DNA from 4 places in the Paenibacillus sp. ISL-20 genome. Region 2 is predicted to be linked to each of the others. Evidence: predicted binding sites of a transcription regulator. Region 2 holds the regulator's gene; each other region holds the start of a gene.
The links. Region 2 encodes Rex, which represses fermentation and respiration genes when NADH is low (regulators of the CRP and FNR family bind a similar motif). Its sites were predicted from a motif close to TTGTGAAATATTTCACAA; they were not measured.

Region 1 (4,350 bases), 170 kb from region 2:
GATAAGGTTCAATCTCAGCCAGCACGTCCTCCACCGTCATCTCGCGTCCTTCATGCAGTCCCCAGGTATCCGGATTATGACAGTATTGACACTTCAAGAGACAGCCCTGCATGAAGAGCACAAAGCGGATACCCGGACCGTCCACCGTTCCGAACGTTTCTATGGAGTGTACATGACCTTTTAGCATGGTGCGTCATCCTTTCTGTATCCGCTAGGGTTGTCTTCCATCCTTACATCGATCCGTGGAACGTACGGTTGATGACATCGAGCTGCTGCTCACGCGTCAGTTTGACGAAGTTAACTGCATAACCGGAGACCCGAATCGTTAACTGCGGATAATTCTCCGGATGCTCCATCGCATCGATCAGCTGCTCCCGGTCAAATACGTTGACGTTCAGATGATGTGCCTTGCTGCCAAAATAACCGTCCAGCATCGCAACCAGATTGTTCACACGGATATCACTTTCTTTACCAAGGGCTTTCGGCACGATCGAGAACGTGTTCGAGATGCCGTCAAGACTATCCTCATAAGGCAGCTTGGCCACGGAAGTCAGCGAAGCGAGAGCTCCCTTCTTATCGCGTCCGTGCATCGGATTTGCACCCGGCGCAAACGGCTCGCCTGCCTTACGTCCATCCGGCGTGGTTCCTGTTTTCTTGCCGTATACGACGTTCGACGTAATCGTGAGCACCGATTGGGTCGGCATGGCGTCACGGTAAGCCTTGTTCTTGCGAATCATGCTCATGAAGGTCTCGACCAATTCAACGGCGATGCTGTCCACGCGATCATCGTTGTTGCCGTAGCAAGGGAACTCGCCTTCGATTTCAAAATCCACTGCAATTCCTTGCTCATTGCGTACCGGCTTCACCTTCGCATATTTAATTGCACTCAGTGAATCCGCTGCTACGGACAGGCCTGCAATGCCGCATGCCATCGTGCGCAGGATATCCCGGTCGTGAAGCGCCATCTCAATCCGTTCATAGCTGTATTTGTCATGCATGTAATGGATAACGTTAAGTGTATTCATATAGAGCTTCGCGAGCCATTCCATCATCGGCTTGAATCGCTTCATGACTTCATCATAACTCAGGACATCGGCGGAGATAGCCGGGTATTCCGGTCCAACTTGGGCGCCTGATTTCTCATCCTTACCACCGTTGATCGCATAGAGCAGCGCTTTGGCGAGGTTTGCTCTGGCTCCGAAGAACTGCATCTGTTTCCCGATGCGCATGGCGGATACGCAGCAGGCGATGCCGTAATCGTCTCCGTAAATCGGACGCATGAGATCATCATTCTCGTATTGAATCGAGCTGGTTTCGATGGAAACTTTCGAACAATATTTTTTGAAGGCTTCCGGCAGCTTCTCCGACCATAACACCGTCAAGTTCGGTTCTGGAGCAGGTCCCAAATTATACAAGGTATGCAGGAAACGGAAGCTGTTCTTGGTCACTCTCGTCTCACCGTTTATCGACATACCGCCGATGGATTCCGTTACCCACGTTGGGTCCCCGCTGAACAGCTCGTTATAATCTGGCGTACGCAGGAATTTCACGATCCGAAGTTTCATAACGAAATGGTCGACCAGTTCCTGAGCTGTTTCTTCCGTCAGCTTGCCTTCAGCCAGATCCCGTTGAATATAAATATCAAGGAAAGAAGATACTCGGCCAAGCGACATCGCAGCGCCATTCTGTTCCTTGATCGCGGCCAAATAACCGAAATACAACCATTGGAATGCTTCCTTCGCCGTATTCGCAGGTTTGGAAATGTCAAAACCGTGCATACCCGCCATTTCCTTCAGTTCCTTAAGGGCCCGCATTTGCTCAGACAATTCTTCCCGCAAACGGATGACCGGCTCATCCATGGCATCCACTTCAAGCTCGCCGAGTTCTCTCAATTTGTCCTGAATAAGAGCATCTACACCGTATAACGATAGTCTGCGATAGTCACCGATAATACGTCCGCGACCGTACGCATCGGGAAGTCCCGTAATAATCCCGGCTTTGCGCGCTGCTCTCATCTCAGTAGTATAGGCATCAAACACGCCTTGGTTATGCGTTTTGCGTATGCCGTTAAAAATATCCACAACGGCCTGCGGCATTTCAAAGCCGTATGCGTTGCACGCATCAATCATCATCCGGATCCCGCCAAAAGGCTGGATCGAGCGTTTGAACGGTTCATCGGTCTGAACGCCGACAATCTGTTCTTTATCCTTATCCAAATAGCCAGGTTGATGGGAGGTGATGGTTGAAGGTGTATGGACATCCACGTCCAGAACCCCGCCGTTGTCCCGTTCTCTCTTGGTTAAATCCGATACGATGTCCCACAATGCTTTGGTGTTATCCGTGGGTCCTGCCAAAAATTCATCAGAGCCATAATAGGGAGTAATGTTCTCTGCAATAAAATCATTAACGTCAATTTGCTTGGTCCATTTACCTGATTTAAAACCTTTCCAGCCTGTTTCTTTTTCAATCACCGACATATTGAATCCCTCCTAGATTTGCTGGGGCTTGCAGGACAGGCGAGGCCACACCTTGATCTATCTCAGATCTTTAAATGTGATTATTTTCACGATCAATGATGCCACTACCCCGCCTTGTACCTTCAAGCTTCTTTATCAAAGACCTGAGATTCAGCTTCTTGCTACACCTTTATTGTAGTCCTGTTAATCCCTCGCATCTGTGATATTAATCACAAAGTCATCTTTTTCCGTGATTTTTATCACTCTGAGTCTGGTCCTGGATCACTTACCTCAACATCCTCACGGATCTTCATGATCGGCATTCAGAGCCTATCCTATTTAGAACCGACCGTAGAATGCGTTGCGGTAAACTTCTGCGAGCTCTGTCACCAGCGGCAGCTTCGGATTGCTCGTTGTGCACTGGTCTTCAAAAGCCCGGTCCGCCAAATGCTCAACATTTTTCTCGAAATCTTTAGCATCGATGCCAAGCTGCTGGAACGACTCCTCGATACCGAGCTTGCTGTTCAGCTCCCGGATCGCGCCAATCAGACTGTTTACGCCCTCTTCCGTTGTTCTTGCTGGCAGCCCGAGAATCCGTGCGATTTCAGCATATCTCTCATCTGCCACAAAGTGGGTATATTTAGGCCATGCCGCGAATTTTGTTGGCTTCTTGGCGTTGTAACGAATGACGTGAGGCATCAGGATCGCATTGGTGCGTCCGTGTGCCGTATGATACTGGCCGCCCCACTTATGCGCAAGACTGTGGTTGATGCCAAGGAACGCATTCGCAAAAGCCATGCCGGCAAGCGTCGAAGCATTATGCATTTTCTCGCGGGCGAGTTTGTCACCGGTCAGCGCCGACTGCTCAAGATATTGGAACACCAGCTGTATGGCCTTGATGGCAAGCCCATCCGTATAATCGCTGGCCATCACCGATACGTAGGCTTCAATGGCATGTGTCAGAACGTCCATACCGGTATCGGCTACCGCTGTTTTAGGCAGCGTGTATACAAATTCCGGATCGATAATCGCCACATCCGGTGTCAGCTCATAGTCAGCCAGCGGGTACTTGGTATTCCCCAGCCCTTTGTCCGTGATGACGGCAAACGAAGTCACTTCCGAGCCCGTACCCGACGTTGTTGGAATGGCAACGAATTTCGCCTTCCGTCCAAGCTTCGGATATTTGTAGACCCGCTTGCGGATATCCATAAATTTTTGCTTCAGATTGTTAAAGTCCGTATCCGGGTATTCATAGAACAACCACATCGCTTTCGCTGCATCCATTGGCGATCCGCCGCCGAGGGCGATAATGCAGTCCGGCTGGAATCGGGTAAGCATCTCCGTTCCGCGTTCTACTGTCGTTGTTGAAGGATCAGGCTCGACCTCCGAGAAGACCTCGATGGCCACTGGCACTCTGCGCTGACGCAGATAATGCTCTACCCGCTCCACATAACCCAGCTTCACCATCATGGGGTCGGTAACGATCGCAACACGGGTAATTTCCGGCATTTTAGCAAGATACTGCGTGGAGCCTTTTTCAAAGTAAATTTTGTCCGGTACTTTAAACCACTGCATATTCACGGTTCTGCGGTTCACCCTTTTCACGTTGATTAGATTGACAGCCGTCACGTTCGACGAAGTGGAATTACGTCCATACGAGCCGCAACCCAGTGTCAGCGATGGCAGGTTCGTGTTGTAGATATCCCCGATACCGCCTTGCGAAGAAGGCTGGTTCACCAGGATGCGGCAAGTTTTCATCCGATCCGAGAATTGCATAATAATGTCCTCATTGTGCGAGTGGATCACCGACGAGTGGCCCATGCCGCCAAAAGCAACCATCTCTTCAGCGCGTGTTATGCCTTCCTCGGCATCCTTCACCTTATAGCAGGCCAGA
Region 2 (4,350 bases):
ACGATATATTGCGATGCATGTATTTTGTATGCTCTTTTTGTACATGTACGAGTATATCACATCTTATATACTTTTTCATGCATGTCTGTGAAAATATTTAGAACAGTTTTTCCATATTCTTTCTGAATGCGCTTACAATTACTAAAAGAAAAGAGAGGCACCCTATGAATATTAAAGGGCGCCTCTCCTCTTACTACATTTTTATTGATTTGGAAGAATAATGTCATTCCCGATGGTGTTACCATCTTGAAAACGATAAAACCGATACCCGCGCTGACCGTTGTGTTCATACTGCAGCTGCCATGCATACTCGCCCTCATACATTCCAGGCAGCAACCTCTTAATTTCCACGCCAGGCAATTCGTTATAGATCTGATCCCGCATCTGGGCTTCTGATATCCCCGTATTCAATAAAACGGACTGGACAGCCTCAGCACCTTCAACAGGTACGTTGTCATCCGTAAATTTCACCCATACCATACGATCTTGATTGTCCTGATCCTTCCCGCTTACCACCCAATAGTTATTATCCTCGCCCCACACCGATTTATAGGTCTTCCCGGACGTAACCAATTGGCCATGCTGTTTGGCGGCAACAATTGCCATTCTTTCTTCATTCCAAGTATCTTTCATAACATATGAATAATAGAGCTGTAGACCAAGCAGTAACAGCAGCACGCTGGACACACTCAGCAATATCCACTTCGTTTTTTTCTTCAAATCCGTCTTCCTCGCTCCCCTTGATTATTCCCTAGAGGGTTGTAAGACGCTCAAAGGCACGCTGCGCTTCCCGGCGGATACGTTCCTCATCGAGAGTAAGACTCGCGCCATTCTTCACTACCTGCTTACCGTCAACCCATACATGCTCAACATCCTTCGCACTAGCGGAGTAGATAGCATGAGAAATGTAATCCGTCTTCGGAAGAAAGTGCGCCTGATCCGTATTCAGTGCGATCATATCTGCTTTCATACCTACCGCAAGCGTACCGATATCCGCAAGGAAGGCTGACTTAGCTCCATACTCTGTACCCATCCGAAGCGCTTCAGATGCAGGAATTGCGGTTGGATCCCCGCTTATCCCTTTATGAATCAATGCCGCCAGACGCATCTCTTCAAACATATCCAGATTATTATTGCTCGCAGGTCCATCGGTACCCAATGACACGGTGACCCCGGCTTTCAGCAGTGCAGGCACGCGTGCAATGCCGCTGGCAAGCTTCAAATTGCTGCCTGGATTATGCGACACCATGACTTGATGCTTGGCCAGGATATCGATTTCTTCATCGGTCAGATGGACGGCATGCGCAAGCAGCGTTGGACGGGAGAACATGCCAAGCTTCTCCAAATGGGCGACAGGGCGAAGTCCGTAGTCATTTACATTCTGAGCTACTTCCGTTTCCGTTTCGGACATATGGGTATGCAAAGGCAGATTCAAATCATGGGATGCCTGAACGAATTTTTCGATGAAATCCGGCGGGCATGTATAAGGTGCATGCGGCGATATCATCGTCGTAATTCTCCCGTCAGCCTTGCCATGCCAGTCTTTCGCGAATGCAACCGCCTCATCCAGCTTCTGCTGCTGCACCTCAGGCGGACATAATCCAATCACACCGCGTGTCAGAACGCCGCGCATTCCTGAATCCTGCACAACCTTAGCAACCTGATCCATATGATCATACATATCCACAAACGTCGTGGTTCCACCTTTGATCATCTCCAGCACGGAGAGTGCGGTTCCCCAGTATACATCGTCGGCCGTGAATTTGGCTTCCATAGGCCACATTTTTTCCTGAAGCCATACCTGCAGTGCCAGATCGTCGCCATAACCGCGGAGCAGCGACATCGCTGCATGTCCGTGCGTGTTCACCAACCCAGGTAGGAAAAACAGATGAGTTCCGTCGATAATTTCTGTTCCCTCTTGGACGGGTGGCTCTTCTTCACCCAGGTAGGTTATCCGGTCATTCTCCACAACCATATATCCGCGTAACACGGATCTTCCTTCCTCTAGTACCGCAAACGTTCCGTTCTTAACCATCCACTTCGTTGTCGTCATGTGCTGCATCCTCCTTACCGTTATCCAAATAATAGGCCAAACTCTGCAAATCCGTAGTGAAATCAGCCGTATGAATCCGGATATGGGATGGGGCTTTCAGGATGGTTGGCGCAAAATTCAGGATAGCCTCGATGCCTGCGGCGATAAGCTGATTGGCTACATTCTGCGCTTCAAAATCCGGAACGGTGATTATCCCGATACGAATGCCGTACTCATGAACCGTCTTCTCCAGTTCCTCCATCGGCTGTACAACCAAATTGTTAATTTTCATACCAACTTTGGGAGAATACGAATCGAAAACCGCCACAATCTTCATATTGTCCTTCAGAAATGCATTGTAATTCGATAATGCATGTCCAAGATTACCGGCCCCAATCAATGCGACATTGATCTTCTGGTCCAGCTTTAGAATCTGGCGAATTTTCTCGATCAGATAAGATACGTCATATCCGATCCCTTTCCGTCCAAAATCACCGAAATACGCTAGGTCCTTACGAATTTGAGCAGGGTTGAGGTCCAGTTTTTGTCCCAGTTCCTGGGAGGAAACCGTGGAAACCTCCCTTTTCTGAAGCTCATTCAAATAGCGCAAGTATACAGGTAATCTGCGGACCACGGCTTCCGAAATTTTTTCCGATTTCATTCATGCTCCCCCTAAATAATAGGTTAATAACTACATTTTTTTGTGACCGATCATTTCGTTCATTGTTTCACTTTTATTCAGCTTGGTTCTCTACGCCTGCCTCTTCCTGCAGCCATTCCGAAATTCGGGGAACGATCCCCTCTGTCGGCATATGCTCCATCTTCGGCCCCGGCAAAGAATATAAGAAATATTTCCCGTAATAGGATTCAATGACCCGGGTATCGTAGACAATGACAATCCCCTTATCTTGCGCGGTCCGCACCAGTCGGCCAAATCCCTGTTTGAAGCGAATGACCGCTTGCGGAACCGAAAGCTTCATGAACGGGTTCTTCTTCTGCTGCTGCAGCAATTCGCTCTTGGCTTCGACCAAGGGATGATTCGGCGGCTGGAACGGCAGCCGGACGATCGCAAGGCAAGTGAGCGCCTCACCAGGTATGTCTACCCCTTCCCAGAAGGAGCTGGTACCCAGCAGGACCGAAGCGCTGGTATCCTGGAATCTCCGGATTAACTTGGTACGGCTGGTTCCGTCCATCCCTTGTCCCAGTACCGTAATATCGCTGGATGCCAGCGCCTCCTTCAACGGCTCGTGCACCTGACGCAGCATGCGGTACGAGGTGAACAGCACAAGCATGCGGCCATGCGTAGCGATTGCCGTATCGGCCAATGATTGCACAAGTGTATTCACAAAGAGTGCATCCCCGACCGAGCCCTTCACGCTCGGAAAATCGCGCGGCACGACAAGGAGGGCCTGCTCCCTGTAATTAAACGGGGATGGCAGCAGAACCGTGTTCAGGTTGCCGCTATCTGCCGCTTCCTGAAGACCCAAGTTCTCGATCATGAACTGAAACGATTTATCCACCGACAAGGTCGCCGATGTCAGGATCACGCTTTGTTTCTTGTCAAAAAACAATTCCTTCAAGTGGGTGCTTACATCGACAGGCACTGCATAAAGCTGCATCGATTTGCCGCGGAAATTCCCGTTAGCCTCCATCCAGTATACCGTGCCTTCATCATTCAGAGCCATGAAGGACCTCAGGTCCTCGCGGTGTGCGGCCAGGTCCTTAAACAGACCCGATAGGTCTGTTAACAGACTGTCCGCGCTGTAGTCGTCCAGATCTTCCTTCATTTCGGCGATCAGCTTGTCACCCTTGCGAACGACATCGCCTAGCGTCACATGAATTTGATGCTCCAGCTCGGCCAGCGAATCCCAATCCTTCGGCTTCTTCAGAGGCGATAAGCGAAGCGAGAATTGACCGGCATCCCCTGGAGTCGCGTCTCCGCGTTCCGGAAGCAGTCCGAACAATTGATCGCTGAGCCGGTCCCAATTCTCTTTTGCGGTGATCAGATCCGGATAAATCCGGTCTATGATGGAGGACCACTCGACAGCCTTCTCATGCGATGATGCTTGCAGCAGCTGGCGAAGAGCCGGAAGCTGACCGCTGCGGCTGTCTTTGTACATACGGGTCAGCGTATGGACAACCGAAAAATATTTCATTTGCAAGCCAAGGTGCTTGCCGGCGACGTCCTCCAGATGATGCGCTTCATCAATGACGAGACGCTCATAACTCGGAAGCAGCTGATGATTCGCTTTTACGTCGGTGAACAGCTTCGAATGGTTCGTAATGACAACATCCGCGATGCCCGCTTCATGTTTGGC
Region 3 (4,350 bases), on a different contig from region 2:
ACCTCCATATCCGGTTTGACATTGACAAGGACGGTAGGCTCCACCATTCTGCCGGTGATATTCCCTCGCACCAATGGAACTGCACCTTGCTCAATGCCCTTCTCAATCAGCTTCTGCAGTGTCTCTGCCTGCCGATTGTTGATGACGGGTCCGATAATCGTCTGCGGATCGCTCGGATCACCTGTTGTCAGGGTAGAAACCTTCTCTTTGTATTTATCTACAAACTCCTGATAGATCGACTTCTGGACAAGAATCCGGTTGGCCGACATACAGATCTGGCCTTGATGTGTGAATCTGCTGAATGTCGCCGCTTGTACCGCGTAATCGATATCAGCATCTTCCAGGATAATGAACGCGCTGTTCCCGCCGAGCTCAAGCAGCGGCTTCTTGAAGTACTTGACGGCCAGTTGACCAATATGGCTTCCGACCTTAGTCGAACCTGTGAAAGAAATGATTCTCGGAATCGGATGCTCAACGAACGCATCGCCAATTTCCTTAATATCTGTCACCACAACATTCAACAAGCCCTTCGGTACGCCCGCTTCTTCGAAAATCTTCCCGATCAGGGTTCCGCCCGTAATCGGCGAATCCTCATGTGGCTTCAGCACAACGCCATTGCCAGCACCCAATGCTGGGGCGACAGACTTCATGGACAAGAAGAAAGGAAAGTTAAATGGACTGATAACCCCAACCACGCCAGCCGGGATCCGATACAGGCGGTTCTCCTTGCCAACTTCTGTGGAAGGTAAAATCTTTCCCTCCATTCTAAGGGGGAACGTAGCCGCTTCCTTAATCATATTCTTCACAAGACCGATCTCGAACGCCGCCTTCAGACGTGTTCCGCCCAGCTCCTGCACAATAATGGAGGAAATGTCTTCCTCATGCGATTCAATATATTTAACAGCATTTTCAAGAATGTCTCGTTTCTGGTAAGCATTAACCTTGTCCCATTCCAGCTTAGCTTGATAGGCAGCCTGATATGCGTCATCAATGTCTGCAACGCTTGCGATTTGAAAAGCAGTAATGACCTCATCATTGTATGGATTGATGTCAGGCAGCGTTTTACCACTCTTACCGTCGCGCCATTCCCCGCCTATGAATTGTTTTCCTAATTTCGAGTAATCCATATGAACCCTCCTGTGTCGAATAATTCCAACTGATCAATATAATTATCGACTAAATACAGGTAATTGTTAAGTGAATTTTCTTTGACCTCTTCGACGCTCCATGTACGAATCGTTCCTACCATCGCTGTTGCCCCACATTTCTTGGAATGGTTCTGAGCAAGGACGAAATGTGGGGGCAAAGGCGAGCGCTGTCGCTTGTCCGGAATCGATTCGTCCTCCGGTTTCATACGGAAGTGGCTCTATCGAAGCGAAAGCTGCGAAGGTTGTCCGCTCAAAAAAACATGTACGAAAGCCCAGGGAGACCGGGAAATCACCGTAAGCCTCAAGTAACATCGTTACAAGCAGCAAGCAAGGGAGAACAGCCAATGATCAAAACAGAAGCCATAGCGGTGTGGGATAACATCCTGAGCACCGCCATGGCTTTAATTGACACACTTTCTGTTTATGAGAGCCGTACGTCAAGCAACTAATTCTACTTTTGGGACGGCCCCGTTATTTTTCGTTCGACATTCATCCGATCAGACGTTAATTCACTTTCACGGTCATCATAGTTATACCGCTTGACGAATCCGTTCGAACAAGATGTTGTTTTCCAGATGGATATGCTCGAAGGTGTCCTTTTCAAGCATCGCCAACCGTTGATAGACCAACCGATACGTACCGCAGGCATCCGACGGAAGTTCGAAATCAGCGGTTACTTCCCGGAGCTCCTGAAGCAGTTTGCCTGCTTGAGCATGTTCATGTTCCAGTTCAGACACATGCGGCTTAAGCTCCGCTGCAGCCTGGTGGTTAGGCTCTGCAACAAATTTCAAAATGAGCGGAAATACATACTCGTCTTCATCCTTCGTATGATCCAGCAGCTCTTTTTTCAAATCCGAGAAAAGCTCCTGCACCCGAAGAAGTTCGGGATGATGCTCCCCATGAACGCGGGCTAATTTCGTCACATACGGCGTTAAAGCAGGTAATTCATCCCGCAAGAAGGCATGATGTTTCTGCTGGATGTATTCAATCAGTTCGGATTCCTTCAGTGAAGCCGGACGGCTTTCTTGATAATCTGCAAACTTGCTCTCCACGGACCGAACCTGCTCCAAAACGGCGGCGGGTTCCAAATTGCGCTGTTTAGCCGCCTCTTCTAAAGGCACCTGCCCTCCACAACAAAAATCAATGCGAAGTGATCGGAATAAATCCGCGGTTTGCGGAATGGATGTAACGATATCGGATACCTGACTCTGAAGCGTGAATGAACTCATGTTCAAACCTCCTTAGACTAAATGCGTCTTTGTGAACTATTTCACTCTTACAACCCAAGTATATGAAACTCCTATCTTCGTATATGTGATTGCAGTCATACCAAAATCTAACACTATGTGAACGATCAGGATCGGAGACTACGGGAGCCAAGGCTACATCTTTTTAGACTTCTTCTTTTTGATAAAAATAACAACCAGAGGAAATACTTAATCGAAATATCCAAATGCTGTGACCCCGGTTGAATTAGGAGAGGTGTAAACACAATGTCATTTTCCACATGGGCGGGTTCGAACCAACCCAACGATAGCGATAATCTTTCTGCCAATCCGAATGGGAAGAACTCAGAGGATATGGACATATCGGTAAATCTGGAAGAAACCATATCCGAAATCAAACAGGTTCTGGGAGATAGTGACGATTTTATTGTATTTGGCTTCCATGTGTTCGGGCAGCATCCGGCTGTATTGTTGTATTTCTCCGATATGACGGATCATGCCGTCATCAATAACACGATATTGAAGCCCCTCAAATATGGGCCGCGCCATATCGATGTAAATAATCTCCCGCATGATGCGTTAATGCAAACCATCATGAAAGATACGCTTTATCATAGCGAGGGGTATTCGGAAAGGAAAATCTCTGTTCTGACCGACAACCTGCTAAGGGGGCAATCCGTCGTAGCCATTGAAGGGCTGGACGAGGCGATTATCATTGACACACGTCAGATCACGCAGCGCGCTATTGAGCAGCCGGCGACGGAGCAGGTCATCCGCGGAGCCAGAGAGGGATTTATAGAGTCCCTGGGGACCAATATCTCTCTACTCCGCTATCGGCTGCAAACACCGGATTTTCGCGTGAAATCCATGGAGATCGGAACGAAAACCAAATCCAAAGTTGCCATGTGTTACATGGACGGCATAACCAATCCCGGAATCATCAAAGAAGTACAAAAACGGCTGGATGCCATTGAAATCGACGCCGTTCTGGATTCAGGTTATTTGGAGCAATTCATCGAAGACAACCATTGGTCTCCCTTTCCGCAAATCCAGTATACCGAGCGACCTGACAAAGTCGTGGCGAATCTGCTGGAAGGAAGAGTCGCCATCTTGGTCGATGGCTCCCCTCTGGCCTTGATCGCGCCTACCGTGTTTAGCCAGTTCTATCAGACCGTTGAAGATTATACCGAACGCTTCGTTCTGATGAGTGCGATCCGAATGTCCCGTCTGGTTGCTTTAGTATTTTCATTGGTCTTTCCCGCGCTGTATGTGGCGATTATTTCGTTTAATCCTGAGCTGATCCCCACAGAATTTGCGGTCGCCGTTGCTGGCGGACGTGCGGGCGTACCCTTCCCAGCCGTGATCGAAGTGCTTGTCATTGAAATCTCGATGGAGGTTTTAAGAGAAGCAACCATACGCTTGCCGCAACAGGTAGGCGGGGCTTTATCCATTGTCGGCGTGCTCGTCATCGGGCAGGCCGCGGTAGCGGCCGGGTTCGCGAGCCCGATAACCGTCGTTATTATCGCTTTAACGACCATTGGCTCTTTTGCAACGCCGGCCTACAATGCGGCTCTGGCTCTTCGCCTGCTTCGTTTTCCGCTGATCATTTTAGCCGGTATCTTCGGTTTATATGGCGTCATGGTCGGAATCATTTTGATCGCCAATCATTTATTGTCACTTAAGTCGTTCGGGGTCCCGTACTTAACCCCATTTGTGCCTGGCAACTTTCAAGGCATGCGGGATCTCCTGACCCGTGGCCCGTTGTGGAAGATGAAGAACCGACCTTCCTTCCTCCATCCGATTAGCAAAACAAGACTGGGTGATCAAATGAAGGAACAGGTGGATCATTCTTCATCCCATATTATGGATCCCGTCCATCCTAACGACGAGAAAGGGCGTTAACCATGAATGAACAGCGCCAAATCACTGTCTTGCAGGCTTCTGCCGTTACGATCAGCACCATCGTTGGAGTAGGC
Region 4 (4,350 bases), on a different contig from region 2:
CTGTTCCTTCCGACCGGACAAAGGACGGCCCCTTCCGAAACAGCTCATCCAGCAGCTGCTTCCTCAGGCTCGTGCCCGTCCCCTCGGCAAAGCGCTGTGCGATTCCTTGCTGCACGGCTGAAATGCCGTGGCGTGCCAGAAATGCAAGCAGGAACAAGGCAATGGTCTCCCCCTGCTCCTGCAGCGTTGATCCGGCAAACAAGGCGGATATGGCTTCCGCCAGCCACTTGGCTTGCAGGAGGATGGCCATGCTCTGTGCCAGGGTACATACGGCGACAAGGAAGAATACCGTCTTGGCGCCTTTGTATCCCAGCAGATCTTTTCCCATCAGTACTCCAGATGCTCCTTCTCATGTACCCGTTTGTGGAAAACGAAGTAACTCCAAATTTGATAGCCCAATACGAATGGCAGCAGCGTTACCGCCACAATCGTCATAATCTTGAGAGAATACGGTCCGGAGGCCGCATTATAAATAGTCAGGTCAAATGCCGAATTGATGGAGCTGACCATCACGCGCGGGAACAAGCCCACGAACACGGACGTTACCAGCAGAGCGATAACCGCCCCGGTCATCCCGAAAGCCCAGCCGTCCCGCTTGATGTTCATGAAATATCCGCCCAGTAAGAATGCGAGCAGAGCCAGCACTAGCAGCACGGTTAACACCACGCCACGCTTCTCGAAGACATCGGTCATGAAATACGTCATCACCCCGAATGCCACGAACAGGGCTGCTACGGGAAGCAGGAGTTTCCGGGCCATACGGCGTGCCCGTTCCTGAAGATCCCCCATCGTGCGCAGTGTTGTGAACATTAAGCCATGCAGCAGGCAGAGCATCACCATCGTCAGCCCGCCAACCACAGTATAGCCATTCACAACATCAAACAATCCGGCATGCAGCTGCATCTCTTCGTTAATCGGGAGCCCCTGGATCAGGCAGGCAAAAACAACGCCAAGCAGGAATGGCGGAAGCACGCTGCCGGTGAAGATTGCACCGTCCCATACCCGTTTCCAGCGAACATCGCCCACTTTGCCGCGGAATTCAAAGGCCACCCCGCGTCCGATCAAGGCCAGCAGAAGAAAGACAAGCGGAATGTAGAACCCGCTGAACAGCGTAGCATACCAGTTCGGGAAGGCGGCGAACATCGCGCCGCCCGCCGTCAACAACCAGACCTCGTTAGCATCCCAGAACGGGCCGATCGAGTTGATCAGCACCCGGCGCTGGGTATCATTTTTGGCCAGCAGCTGCGTGGACATCCCGACCCCGAAGTCGAAGCCCTCCAAGAAGAAGAACCCGATAAACAATACGGCAACGAGCACAAACCACAGTTCGTTAAGAGACAGCATTGTAGCCCTCCTTATTAAACGGATCGCTTGCGTGGTGGTCATCTTCCTCCGCCGCATACGGTCCTTTCTTAATGACTTTGATAAATAGATACGCCATGACGGCTGCCAGCACCGCATAAATGGCGGTAAACATGATCAGCGAGAACAGGATCGAGCCTGCGCTGACGTTCGGTGAAACACTGTTCTCCGTGGTGATCAGTCCGAATACCGTCCACGGCTGCCGCCCGATCTCCGTCATAATCCACCCCGACGTGTTCGCAATGAACGGCAGCGAAATACCGAACAGCATCAGTCTGAGGAACCATTTGCCGGCCTTTTCGACCTTTTTGCGCAGCATGAGCCATGCTCCGTACAACCCCAGCAGAATCATGATGCTGCCTGCGGCCACCATAATCCGGAAGCTCCAGAACGTGGTGCGCACAGGAGGGATATAATCTCCAGGTCCATACTGCTGTTCGTATTGCGCCTGCAGCTCCTTCATCCCGATGACTTCACCGGAAAACTTGCTATAGGACAAAAAGCTGAGCAAATACGGGATTTTAAACTCCATCGTGTTCTCCTGCTTATCCGGATCGATGGCTGCAATGACCGTCCAAGGCGCAGGATCGTCACTCGTTTCCCATAGGCTCTCCGCAGCGGCCATCTTCATCGGCTGCGTATCCACCAGATACTGTGCCTGCTGATGACCGAATACCGCAACCAGAATGGAGGTGATGAGGCCAATCACGATGGCGATATGGAATGATTTCTTAAAGAAATCCAAATCTTGCTTCTTCATTAGCTTGTAGGCACTCACACCTGCTACGAGGAACGCCCCGGTTGCCAGTGCCCCGAAGATCGTGTGCGGGAACTCCACTAGCAGCTGACCGTTCGTAATCAGTGCGAAGAAATCATTCATCTCCGCCCGCCCATTGTTCATCTCGAACCCGACGGGGCGCTGCATGAACGAATTCGCTGCCAGAATCCAGAAGGCTGACATCAGGGTGCCGAAGGACACCAGCCAGATACTGAGCAGATGGACCTTCTTCGATAACCGGTCCCAACCGAATATCCACAGTCCGATAAACGTCGACTCGAGGAAAAACGCCAGCAACGCTTCAATGGCAAGTGGTGCGCCAAACACGTCCCCGACAAACCGCGAGTAATCCGACCAGTTCATGCCGAACTGGAATTCCTGCAGAATCCCTGTCACAACCCCGACCGCAAAGTTAATCAGGAACAGCTTTCCCCAGAACTTGGCCATTTTCTTGTAGACTTCCTGGCCTTTGACAACATACATCGTCTCCATAATGGCAATTAGAAACGCCAATCCGATGGACAACGGTACGAAAATAAAGTGAAAAATGGTTGTCGATGCGAATTGAATTCGCGCCAGCATAACCGGATCCATATTAAGATACCCCTTTCTTTAGCTCACGTGATCACTTCAAATTTGATTCTTTTTGTATTGTCGCAGACCACGCCCTAAAGGATTGTGATAAACATCACAATATCAGGGCTGAAACCGGGGCAAAAAGTTATAAATTTGTGACGAAAATCACTAAGTAGGCGGTGGAATATGTGAGGATTATCAATTGGGACATGGCTTGCGGCACCGCTCACAGACCAAGCCCGGTATTTACGCACCAAAAAAGCAGGTTCGCCCTCAGGTCAACCTGCTTCGGTGTATGCTGCAATCTTATTGAACCGCGCCAATCTCGGTCTCGATGAGCTTGAATTCCGTTACGTCTGCGATCCCGCGGTTGGTAATGCGGATTTCCGGAATCACCGGCAGCGCAATCAGCGAGAAGGTCATGAACGGCGCATGGATATAGCATCCGAGTTCCTTCCAAGCCTCCTCCAAGGCAGCGACTTCCTCCGCTACGATCTCAACCGGACGGTCCGCCAGCAAACCGGCAATCGGCATCGCCACCTTCGCCAGCACCTTGCCGCCTCGTACCACGATCATGCCGCCTCCGCACGCCGCCAGCTCATTCGCCGCGAGTGCCATATCCTCGGCATTCGTACCCATCACAAGCAGATTGTGACTGTCGTGCGCTACCGTGGACGCAACCGCGCCGGACTTGAGTCCGAAGCCGCTCGCAAAACCGAGCGAGATTTGTCCTGTCGTGCCATGGCGCTCAATGCATGCCAACTGAACCACGTCCTGGTCCAGGTCTGGCTGGATCACCCCTTGCTGCACGGAGAGCACCGCCGTCATTTTGGCGGTACGGGCGCTGTTCTCGATGACGCGGACCACGTTCACTTCCGTACGTGCGGCATCGAATTTGCTGCGCAGCAGAAAGTCATCCGCTGTAAGCGATCGCTGAAGCCGGACCGAGTTAAATGCCTTTTCCGGATATTGATATACCGGGAACGCCTTCACGAGTCGGCCGTTCTCTGCAACCACTTCGCCATCCGTGATCACAACGGAAGGTACCATGCTCAACAGATCATCAATCAGCAAAATATCCGCCGTTTTACCTGGCGAAATGCTGCCAAGCTCCATGTCCATGCCGAAATAACGAGCCACGTTGATCGTTCCCAGCTGGATCGCCGTAACCGGGTCCACGCCCTCTTCCATAGCGCGGCGGACTACATGGTTCATGTGTCCGAGTCTCAGCAGCGTCTGCGGATACACATCATCCGTAACCAGAGAAATATTGTCTGTTCGCACCTTATCTTCCGTTATGACCTTAACAACTTCCTTCACATCCTGCCAAGCCGAACCCTCACGGATCATCAGATGCATGCCGAGGCGAACCTTCTCCAAAGCCTGCTCTCTGGTTACCGTCTCATGGTCGGAGCTTACGCCGGTTGCCATATATGCCTGCAGCATCCGGTCATCCTCTGCCGGAAAATGTCCTGTCACCGTCTTGCCTGCACGCAGCGTGGCTTCGATCTCCCCGCTCATGGTCGGATCGCCATACACGACGCCCGGGAAATTCATCACTTCGCCAAGCCCGGCAACACCGGGCCATGTCAGCCCTTCCTCAATGTCGGCTACGCCCAGCTGCGCCCCGGCAT

Region 1: a site for Rex is predicted at 2,552-2,569, ahead of pflB (formate C-acetyltransferase). Genes of this name have one in related genera too.
Region 3: a site for Rex is predicted at 2,407-2,424, ahead of ric (iron-sulfur cluster repair di-iron protein). Genes of this name have one in related genera too.
Region 4: a site for Rex is predicted at 2,817-2,834, ahead of J7E85_RS21695 (cytochrome ubiquinol oxidase subunit I). Genes of this name have one in related genera too.

Annotation. Positions count from the first base shown of each region.
Region 1 is NZ_JAGGRD010000009.1:203,436-207,785, forward strand. Features, by position in the region: gene pflA (pyruvate formate-lyase-activating protein) at 1-187, opposite strand, end outside; gene pflB (formate C-acetyltransferase) at 231-2,477, opposite strand; gene adhE (bifunctional acetaldehyde-CoA/alcohol dehydrogenase) at 2,796-4,350, opposite strand, start outside.
Region 2 is NZ_JAGGRD010000009.1:37,474-41,823, forward strand. Features, by position in the region: gene J7E85_RS05545 (cell wall elongation regulator TseB-like domain-containing protein) at 202-720, opposite strand; gene J7E85_RS05550 (amidohydrolase) at 752-2,053, opposite strand; gene J7E85_RS05555 (redox-sensing transcriptional repressor Rex) at 2,028-2,693, opposite strand; gene dinG (ATP-dependent DNA helicase DinG) at 2,767-4,350, opposite strand, start outside.
Region 3 is NZ_JAGGRD010000035.1:51,105-55,454, reverse strand. Features, by position in the region: gene yfmT (benzaldehyde dehydrogenase) at 1-1,127, opposite strand, end outside; partial or broken gene J7E85_RS35160 (transposase) at 1,368-1,454, shown strand; gene ric (iron-sulfur cluster repair di-iron protein) at 1,679-2,377, opposite strand; gene J7E85_RS20060 (spore germination protein) at 2,642-4,276, shown strand; gene J7E85_RS20055 (GerAB/ArcD/ProY family transporter) at 4,279-4,350, shown strand, end outside.
Region 4 is NZ_JAGGRD010000036.1:177,467-181,816, reverse strand. Features, by position in the region: gene cydD (thiol reductant ABC exporter subunit CydD) at 1-328, opposite strand, end outside; gene cydB (cytochrome d ubiquinol oxidase subunit II) at 328-1,344, opposite strand; gene J7E85_RS21695 (cytochrome ubiquinol oxidase subunit I) at 1,331-2,734, opposite strand; gene ade (adenine deaminase) at 3,023-4,350, opposite strand, start outside.